DNA from 4 places in the Lentzea sp. NPDC054927 genome. Region 2 is predicted to be linked to each of the others. Evidence: riboswitches for the same ligand, from Rfam matches in the RefSeq annotation. Region 2 holds a riboswitch; each other region holds the start of a gene.

Region 1 (2,190 bases), on a different contig from region 2:
CAGGGTGGTCGACTTGCCGCTGCCGTTCGGGCCGACGATGCCGACGACCTCGTTCGCGGCGTGCAGCGTGATGTCCTCGACGATGTTCCGGACGGTGACGCCGGCGAGCTCGACGCGCATCAGCGGCCTCCGAACACGTACGCCTTGCGGCGCATCAGGAGAATGAAGCACGGCACGCCCAGCGCGGCCGTGATGACGCCGAGCGGCAGCTCTTCCGGTGCCGCGAGCATCCGTGCGGCCACGTCGACCCAGACCAGGAACGAGGCTCCGGCGAGTGGGGCCAGGGCCAGCACCTTGCGGTGGTCGGCGCCCACGACCATGCGGGTGAGGTGCGGCAGCATCAGGCCGACGAACCCCACCGCCCCGCTGACCGCCACCAGCACGCCGGTGATGGCAGCGGTGACGATGAACAGGTGCGTGCGGAACCGGTTGACCTCGACGCCGAGCGTGGTCGCGGTCTCGTCGCCCATCGCCAGGGCGTTCAGCGGCCGCGCCTTGGCCAGCAGGTAGACGATTCCGAGCACGGTCACCGCGGTGGCGATCGGCAACGACTGCCAGGTCGCGCCGCCGAGACTGCCGAGCAACCAGAACATGGCCGCCCGCGCCGCTTCACCGTGCGGCGCCTGGAACACCAGCAGCATCGCCACGGCGGAGAACCCGTACGCCAGCGCGGTTCCGGTCAGCACGAGCCGCAACGGTGTGAGCCCTCGGCTCGTGCGCGCGGTGATGTACACCAGCGCGGTGGCGCCGAGACCCGTCAGGAAGGCGCCGGTCGACAGGGCGTAGACACCGAGGCCGGACAACACTCCGAGCGTCGCCACCGCCGTCGCGCCGACGCTCGCACCCGATGAGATGCCGAGCACATAAGGGTCCGCCAGCGCGTTGCGGACCATCGCCTGGATGGCGACGCCGACCGTGCTGAGGCCGGCACCGACCACCGCGGCGAGCAGGACGCGGGGAAGCCGGATGTCCCAGACGATGTGGTACTGCCCGGAGAGGTCGGCGGGGATGGTGCCGCCGGTGAGCGCCGCCCACAGCAGTTCGAGGGTCACGCCGAACGGGACGGAGACGGGGCCGAGGGCCACGCCCGCGACGATGCTGACGGCGAGCACGCCGACGAGCACGCTGATCTTGCCGAGCACGGTGTTGATCGCTGGGTCCCTTCCCGCAGTCCACGGCAGGAGTCGGAGGTTCTCTGCACGCCGTGTGCGGGTATTCGGGCTCGTCCCTGACTCAGGGACCTACCGTTGCGGGTCAGCGCCGGATTTCGACCGGACTTCCCCCGTGCACGACCTCCGCACTGTAACTCACGGCCGTCTGCACAAATCCGCGGTGAGATGCGTCTGGTGGGCATGGACCTCGGAGAGCGAAGACGGCTGCGGCGCGAGCAGCTGCGGGCCGAGCACGGCACCACCAAGGTGATCCACAGGGACGATCCCCGCGTTGCCGTGCTCGTGGTCACCCTGGTGATCGCGGGCTCCATGATCGGTGGTTTTGCCCACATGCCGATCGGCACCGCGCTGAACGACCTCTACTGCACGCCTGCGTCCTGCGCGGCGCTGCCGCAGGTGCTGACCGGCTGGGCGATCGCGGTGGCGCCGCTGCCGGTGTACCTCTGGAGCCGCACCGCGGCACTCCACCTGGGGGTGTTCCTGGTCGGCTTCATGGGCACGCTGTTCATCACGTCCAACCAGGACATCCCGGTCGACGTCAACCCGATCACCGGCCTCTGGGCACTGCCGCTGAGCTACTTCCTGGTGGGCATGCTGTTCGTGCCGTTCACCATCGGCATCGCGTGGCTGGTCAGGCCGGCCAGGCGAGTGCTGACAGCGGCCGTCCTGCACTGGTTGCTGCTGCTCGTCCTGATCTTGTGGCTGGCCTGACCCCGCGCCGGAAAAGATCTTCGAAAGTTTTCTGGGGGCTCGTGTCGATCCGCTGCGGAGCCCGTTCGACCTGTGGATGCCAAGGGGCTGAGCGGCCCCGCAGAGACACAGGGAGACACACCGTGAAGTACATGATGATCTGGCGCGCCACCGACGAGGCCTTCGCGAACATGGGCGAGTTCGACTTCGACAAGATGCTGGAGACGGTCGGCCGCTTCAACGAGGAGATGATCCGCGCCGGCGTGCTGCTGTCCGCCGAGGGTCTGGCCGACCCGTCCGAGGGCGTGGTCGTCGACTACTCCACCGA
Region 2 (2,190 bases):
GTACCCTCGGCCACCCCACACCATCAGGCGACAGCAGTCTTTTCGACGGCCTTGATCCTGCGCGTGGCCGGGTCGATCAGCAGGCCGAACACCACGCCGAGACCGACGTAGAGCGTGGCGAGCTGGGCGAGCGAACTGAGGCGGAACTGCCACAGCACGTTCACCGGCATGTCCGCGGGGATCGTGTCCGGCGGCGCGGGGAACGCCACGAGGACCACGGCGACGGCCGCGGCCACCGCGAGCAGCACCGCGGTGACCCGCAGCGGCTGCGACTGGGCGCGCAGCTGCTCGGCGAGCCAGCTGGCACCCCACACGATCACCAGACCGGCCACCACCACACCGAGGTAGAGCGCGGTCCGGTAGTTCACCGTCTCCGGGTCGCCCACGGCGGGCGGGTTGGCCGGGTACTTGAGCCACGGCAGCAGCGCCACCGCACCGAACACGGCGGCACCGAACGCGAAACTGCGGCTGAACGGCGTGCGGCCGGCGAACCAGCGCTTCGACAGCGCGTAGGCCGTGGCGAACACCAGCCCGACCGCGATGCCGACGATGACCACGCCGAGCATGCCGCCCGCGATCTGGGCGCCACGGCTGACCAGCTCTTCCTCGCCGCCGTGCGAATGGCCGGCCTCACCGGCGGGTTCCCTGGCCTCCTCGACCGCGAGCGCGGCGCGAATCGGGATCTCGGTCACCAGCAGCTGCACCAGCGCGGAGGCGACACCGGCGATGCCGCCGGCCGCGATTCCGCGCAGCGCAAGAGACTTGTACGTCGTAGTCATGAACTTCCCTGCCCGGGATCAGAGATCGGGATCAGTGGCAGGGGACGCCGAGCGCGTGCCGGCCGTCGTGGAAGAACTCGTGCAGCATCTCGGAACCCGCGCCGAGCGCGAGACCGTTCTCCTGCAAAACCAGGTAGGTGACGATGAGGCCGAGCAGTGCTACTGCGAAGGCCCACTTGGGCACCTGGACGGCGGACAGATTTGCTGCGGGGCTCGTCATGACGGGCTCCTCCATACCTCGTGGAAGTCAACTCTCCTAGCGGCGCCGCAGCCGGTCTCCTGACTCCCGGATCAACGCTGCCCCCGCGTCTTCCCAGCCCCCTCGCGGGGACCAGTGACGTGCTCGGCGGGGATCGCTTCCCGGTCACAGTGGCGAGGACCGCGCCGGATTTTCACCGGCTTCCCGTCACTGCGGCGCGTGCACCGTAAGTTGATCGGTGGCTTAAACACAACCGGCCATAAGAGTTGTCGTGTTCATCACTTCACGAGTGGGCAGTCACCGCACTTCCCACCTGCGGCAACGCGGTAGTAGAGGCAGCACGACCGACGCCGGAACGTGACTTCGCCCGGAAAACTGATGAATTCTCCCGCTTGTTCGAACGGCGGTGCGCTCATGAGCTGTTCACCGCGTTCTTCCGCTTCCTCGGCCGTGAGCATGCGTGCGCGGACAACCATTTTGAGCGCGCCCGCGATGTTCGACATCGCGTTGCCCCACAACAATCCGCGCGCCACCGGCGTGACCGCCTGGATCGCTTCCACCACGGGTTCGAGCGCTTCAGCGGCCGGTGGGCCCAGTCGCGGCTGGTCGATGCGGACGCTCAGGCCGTTGGCTGGATGGTGGTGCCACCACAGGTTCTCGGGCCGGACGTCGATCGGGATGTTCGCGGCGGTGAGCGGGCTGAGCAGCCGCGCGGTGTAGCTGAGGAAGAACAGGCTGGCCGCTACGCGTGGTTCCTCCGCTTTGTACCGGGTCGCGATGGCGTCGATCGTGGTTCTGAGCGCCGGGCCTTCCAGCAGCGCCGTTCCCGGCAGCCACGTGTCGTCCGGACGGCCCACGTCGAGCGCGAAGAACGGGTTGATGCCGCGCACCCGGCGCAACGCTTCGAGCACTTCGGCGAACTCGGACACGGAAGTTCACGCTACCGGGTGTCCATGCAGGACAGATCACGTCCACGGCCTGGGACAGATGCGACCGCGGTGTGGACGGCGGTCCGGGAGATGGGAGGATGTCGTGCCGTGAAGACCTTCGACTCCCTGTTCGCCGAACTGACCGAACGAGCCGCCACCAAGCCGGCAGGTTCCGGCACCGTCGCAGCGCTCGAGGCCGGCGTCCATGCGCAGGGCAAGAAGGTGCTGGAGGAGGCGGGCGAGGTCTGGATCGCCGCCGAGTACGAGTCCGACGAGAAGCTCT
Region 3 (2,190 bases), 220 kb from region 2:
GTGCGCACCAGGTCCAGGTCCATCATGGCTGCTAATGCTACGTAAGAATCTTTAGCTGGTCTCATCAATGCTGCGTCAATACCGTCGAAGGTGTGACTGACCTGCTGCTCGGCTTCGGCACCATGATGACCCTGATCGTCGCGATCGGCGCGCAGAACGCTTTCGTGCTGCGCCAAGGACTTCGACGTCAAGCCGTGGCCAAGGTCGTCGCGGTGTGCGCCATCTCGGACGCGATACTGGTGGCGGTGGGCGTGGCGGGGTTCGGCGCGATCGTCCGCAAGTGGCCGCAGGCGATCACCATCGCCGCGATCGTCGGCGGGCTCTTCCTGCTGGGGTACGGGTTTCTGGCGGCGCGCCGGGCGTTCAAACCGGGCTCCATGAGCGTTGCCGACAGCGCTTCGAGCCGCCCAGTGCTCACCGCGCTCGCGCTGACGTGGCTCAACCCGCACGTCTACCTGGACACGCTGCTGCTGCTCGGCTCCATCGCGGCCGGCCGGTGGCTCTTCGGAGTCGGCGCGGTCACCGCGAGCATCACCTGGTTCGTCGCGCTCGGGTTCGGCGCCCGGCTGCTCAGCCCGCTGTTCGCGAAGCCCCGCGCGTGGCGGGTCCTGGACGGCCTGATCGCCGCCGTGATGATCAGTCTCGGGGTCGCCCTGATCTCCGGGTGGTGATCATCACCAGCACCGCCGACACGGCCAGGACACCGCTCGCCACGGGCGCCGCGGCCCCGACGAAAAGGGACGTCGAAGCGAGCCCCGCACTGACCAGAGCACCGAAGACGACCCGAGGCCGAAGATCACCCACGCCGATGACCATAACCCACGACACGCGCATGTTGGGTGGCGATCAAGGCCCCACCCCTACATGTAGTATCTGCCGCGCTGGTGGTTCACCGACTTGGCGCAACGGGGTCGGTGAGGCAACAGGGAACCTGGTGCGAATCCAGGACTGCCCCGCAGCGGTGAGTGGGAACGAAAGCCGTCAACCAAGCACTGGGTCCCCGGACCTGGGAAGCGACGGCCGGTAGGCGCGAGCCCGAAGGTTCGAGCACGGCGCCCACGAGTCCGAAGACCTGCCATTGGTGTGCGCGCAAGCCTGCGCGCACGACACGGTGCCCCGAGGGAGGGCGGCTGTGTGCACCAGTGGTGTCTTCACTGGCGTGCGCATGCGCTTCCTCGTGGCTGATCTCGCGAGGAGAGAACGTGCCCGACCGCCAAACGTCATTGGATCGGCTATCTGGGGTCGTCAACGAAGCGTGTGCCGACCTGCCCAACGCATCCGCCGAGGCGGTTCTGGCCGAGACCAAGCGGAATCTCTACCACGGCATCACCGACGCCGAACTGGCGCTGGCGCCGATCATGGCCGCCCGCACGATGGTCGAACACGACCCGGACTACTCCTACGTCAGCGCCCGGCTGCTGCTGGACAAGCTGCGCGCCGAGGCCTGCGGCATCCCGCTGTCCCACGCCGAGATGACCGAGCGCTACCCGTCCTACTTCGCCGAGTTCGTCCGCTACGGCATCGAGTTCGGCCAGCTCGACCCCCGTCTCGCCGACTACGACCTGGCCCGGCTCGGCGCCGCGCTCGACGCCTCGCGCGACCTGAACTTCCAGTTCCTGGGCATGCAGACGCTGTACGACCGCTACTTCCTGCACCACGACGACCGCCGCTACGAGCTGCCGCAGGCGTTCTTCATGCGCGTCGCCATGGGCCTCGCCCTCGAAGAGGACGACCGCGACGCCCGCGCGATCGAGTTCTACGAGCTGCTCTCGTCGTTCGACTTCATGTGCTCGACACCCACCCTGTTCAACTCGGGCACCACGCGCCCGCAGCTGTCGTCGTGCTTCCTGACCACCGTGGACGACGACCTCGCCGGCATCTTCCACGGCATCAGCAACAACGCGCTGCTCAGCAAGTTCGCCGGCGGTCTGGGCAACGACTGGACCCCCGTGCGCGGCATCGGTGCGCACATCAAGGGCACCAACGGCAAGTCGCAGGGCGTCGTGCCGTTCCTCAAGGTTGCCAACGACACCGCAGTGGCCGTCAACCAGGGCGGGCGTCGCAAGGGTGCGGTGTGTGCGTACTTGGAGACGTGGCACATCGACGTCGAGGAGTTCCTCGACCTGCGCAAGAACACCGGTGACGAGCGCCGCCGCACGCACGACATGAACACCGCGAACTGGGTGCCGG
Region 4 (2,190 bases), on a different contig from region 2:
AAAGCACACGCCTTGCTCGCCGTGTTGAGGGGAGAGCACATTGCGTTCCTGCTCGACCGGGGCATGACCGCCTTTGACATCCGGGCCGGCGTTATCTCGCTCGCCGACGCGCTCGCGGCTGAGGTTTGATGCTGGGGTGTTGAACCGCCAGCTCTCCGGAGTCACGAAGCGAACCCTGCTCGAAGAGCTCGGCCCGGTGCCGGACGTCGAGCCCGACCGCTACGGCGACGGCGGCCCGGTGGGCGCGCTGGAGGAGCGGGTCGCGCAGCTGCTGGGCACCGAGGCCGCGTTGTTCGTGCCGACCGGGACGATGGCGCAGCAGATCGCGCTCAAGTGCTGGGCCGACCGCACGCACAACCCGATCGTCGCGATGCACCCGCAGGCGCATCCGCTCAACCACGAGGACGACGCGCTGACCGTGCTGTCCGGGCTGCGTCCGATCAAGGTGCCGAACTCCGAGGTGGCCACCTGTCCTGAGCCGTACGGGACGCTGCTGCTCGAGGTGCCGGACCGCGAGGCCGGGTTCGTCCTGCCTACCTGGGACGAGCTGACCACGCTGGTGGATCAGGCCCGCGAACGGGACGCGGTCGTGCACCTCGACGGCGCGCGGCTGTGGGAGAGCACGTTCGGGCTGGGCAAGCCGCTGCCGGAGATCGCCGGTCTGTTCGACTCGGTGTACGTCTCGTTCTACAAGTCGCTGGAGGGCATGTCCGGCGCGGCGCTCGCGGGCAGCCAGGACTTCGTCGACCAGGCACGTGTCTGGCGGCACCGGTACGGCGGCATGCTGTTTCAGCAGTGGCCGGCGGCGTTGTCCGCGATGCACGGCCTGGACACGGTGCTCCCGAAGCTCGGCAGCTACGTCGAGCACGCCAAGGTCGTGGCCGGGGCGATGGGCCTGCCGGAGCCGCACACCCACCAGTTCGCGCTGCACCTACCGGGTGACCCGAAGCTGCTGACGGAGCTGAGCGGCAAGTTCCTCGGCTCGTTCTGGCGGGACGGCACGCTCGCCAAGACCGAGATCACCGTGGCCGCGCCCGCGCTGGAATGGACCGCTGACGAGGTCCGGGAGGCCTGGGCGGAGTTCCAGAGCCTGCTCTGAGGGCGATGTCGCTCACCTGGCTGTTGGTAGCGCGGGTGCGAAATGCGACGATGCCGGGGCTGTGAGGGGAGTGCGAGGAAGCCGGTGCGAATCCGGCGCCGTCCCGCGACTGTGACCGGTCTGAAGGAGAAGCCGGGAGTCAGGAACTCGCCCCTCTCTTGATCACCGACCGCGGGCGTGGACACCCGAGGAAGGACTTCGCCGAGCATGTACCCCTTTTCGGCTGTCGTCGGACATGACGACCTCCGGCTGGCCCTCCTGTTGAACGCCGTGCATCCCGGCATCGGCGGTGTTCTCGTGCGCGGCGAGAAGGGGACCGCGAAGTCGACGATCGTGCGTGCCCTGGCCGCGCTGCTGCCGGAACTCGACCTCTCACAGGGCTGCCGTTTCGGCTGCGTGCCCGGCAGCACCGACTGCCCGGACGCGCCGCACGAGAATGTTGAACGCCGTCCGGCCAAGCTGGTCGAACTGCCCGTGGGCGCCACCGAGGACCGCCTGGTCGGCTCGCTCGACCTGGAGAAGGCGCTGACCGAGGGCGTGCGGGCGTTCCAGCCCGGTCTGCTCGCCGCCGCGCACCGGGGCGTGCTCTACGTCGACGAGGTCAACCTGCTGCACGACCACTTGGTCGACCTGCTCCTGGACGCCGCCGCGATGGGGCGCGCGCACGTCGAACGCGAAGGCGTGTCGATCTCGCACCCGTCCCAGTTCCTGCTGGTCGGCACCATGAACCCGGAGGAGGGCGAGCTGCGGCCGCAGCTGCTCGACCGGTTCGGGCTGACCGTGGCGGTGAAGGCGGCGCGTGACGTCGGCGTCCGCACCGAGGTGATCCGGCGCCGGCTGGCCTACGAAGCCGACCCCGTGACGTTCGCGGCGAAGTGGGCTGAAGAAGACGCGGCGCTCAAGCGGCAGATCGAGCACGCCCGCGAGAAGCTCAAAGCTGTGTCCCTTCCGGACGGTGAACTGCGCCGGATCGCCGCTGTCTGCGCGGCTTTCGAGGTCGACGGCATGCGTGCGGACCTCGTCGTCGCCCGCGCCGCCACCGCGCACGCCGCCTGGCGAGGTGCGGATCAGGTCGAGGAGACCGACGTCGA

The links. Region 2 has a riboswitch for cobalamin ahead of ACWGE0_RS17215 (CbtB domain-containing protein). Riboswitches for the same ligand answer to the same signal wherever they lie in the genome.
Region 1: it holds a riboswitch for cobalamin, as region 2 does, so the genes downstream of both, ACWGE0_RS44345 (FecCD family ABC transporter permease) here and ACWGE0_RS17215 (CbtB domain-containing protein) in region 2, are expected to answer to the same signal.
Region 3: it holds a riboswitch for cobalamin, as region 2 does, so the genes downstream of both, ACWGE0_RS16170 (ribonucleoside-diphosphate reductase subunit alpha) here and ACWGE0_RS17215 (CbtB domain-containing protein) in region 2, are expected to answer to the same signal.
Region 4: it holds a riboswitch for cobalamin, as region 2 does, so the genes downstream of both, ACWGE0_RS18265 (putative cobaltochelatase) here and ACWGE0_RS17215 (CbtB domain-containing protein) in region 2, are expected to answer to the same signal.

What each region holds. Positions count from the first base shown of each region.
Region 1 covers NZ_JBSGXZ010000073.1:12,135-14,324, forward strand. Annotated here, with positions in the region: gene ACWGE0_RS44340 (ABC transporter ATP-binding protein) at 1-120, opposite strand, end outside; gene ACWGE0_RS44345 (FecCD family ABC transporter permease) at 120-1,142, opposite strand; cobalamin riboswitch at 1,191-1,326, opposite strand; gene ACWGE0_RS44350 (hypothetical protein) at 1,347-1,883, shown strand; gene ACWGE0_RS44355 (YciI family protein) at 2,006-2,190, shown strand, end outside.
Region 2 covers NZ_JBSGXZ010000009.1:224,669-226,858, forward strand. Annotated here, with positions in the region: gene ACWGE0_RS17210 (CbtA family protein) at 24-779, opposite strand; gene ACWGE0_RS17215 (CbtB domain-containing protein) at 811-999, opposite strand; cobalamin riboswitch at 1,032-1,208, opposite strand; gene ACWGE0_RS17220 ((2Fe-2S)-binding protein) at 1,257-1,907, opposite strand; gene ACWGE0_RS17225 (phosphoribosyl-ATP diphosphatase) at 2,016-2,190, shown strand, end outside.
Region 3 covers NZ_JBSGXZ010000009.1:8,301-10,490, reverse strand. Annotated here, with positions in the region: gene ACWGE0_RS16180 (LysR family transcriptional regulator ArgP) at 1-26, opposite strand, end outside; gene ACWGE0_RS16175 (LysE/ArgO family amino acid transporter) at 123-671, shown strand; cobalamin riboswitch at 869-1,094, shown strand; gene ACWGE0_RS16170 (ribonucleoside-diphosphate reductase subunit alpha) at 1,203-2,190, shown strand, end outside.
Region 4 covers NZ_JBSGXZ010000010.1:186,880-189,069, forward strand. Annotated here, with positions in the region: gene ACWGE0_RS18255 (TetR/AcrR family transcriptional regulator) at 1-129, shown strand, start outside; gene ACWGE0_RS18260 (threonine aldolase family protein) at 140-1,099, shown strand; cobalamin riboswitch at 1,139-1,268, shown strand; gene ACWGE0_RS18265 (putative cobaltochelatase) at 1,307-2,190, shown strand, end outside.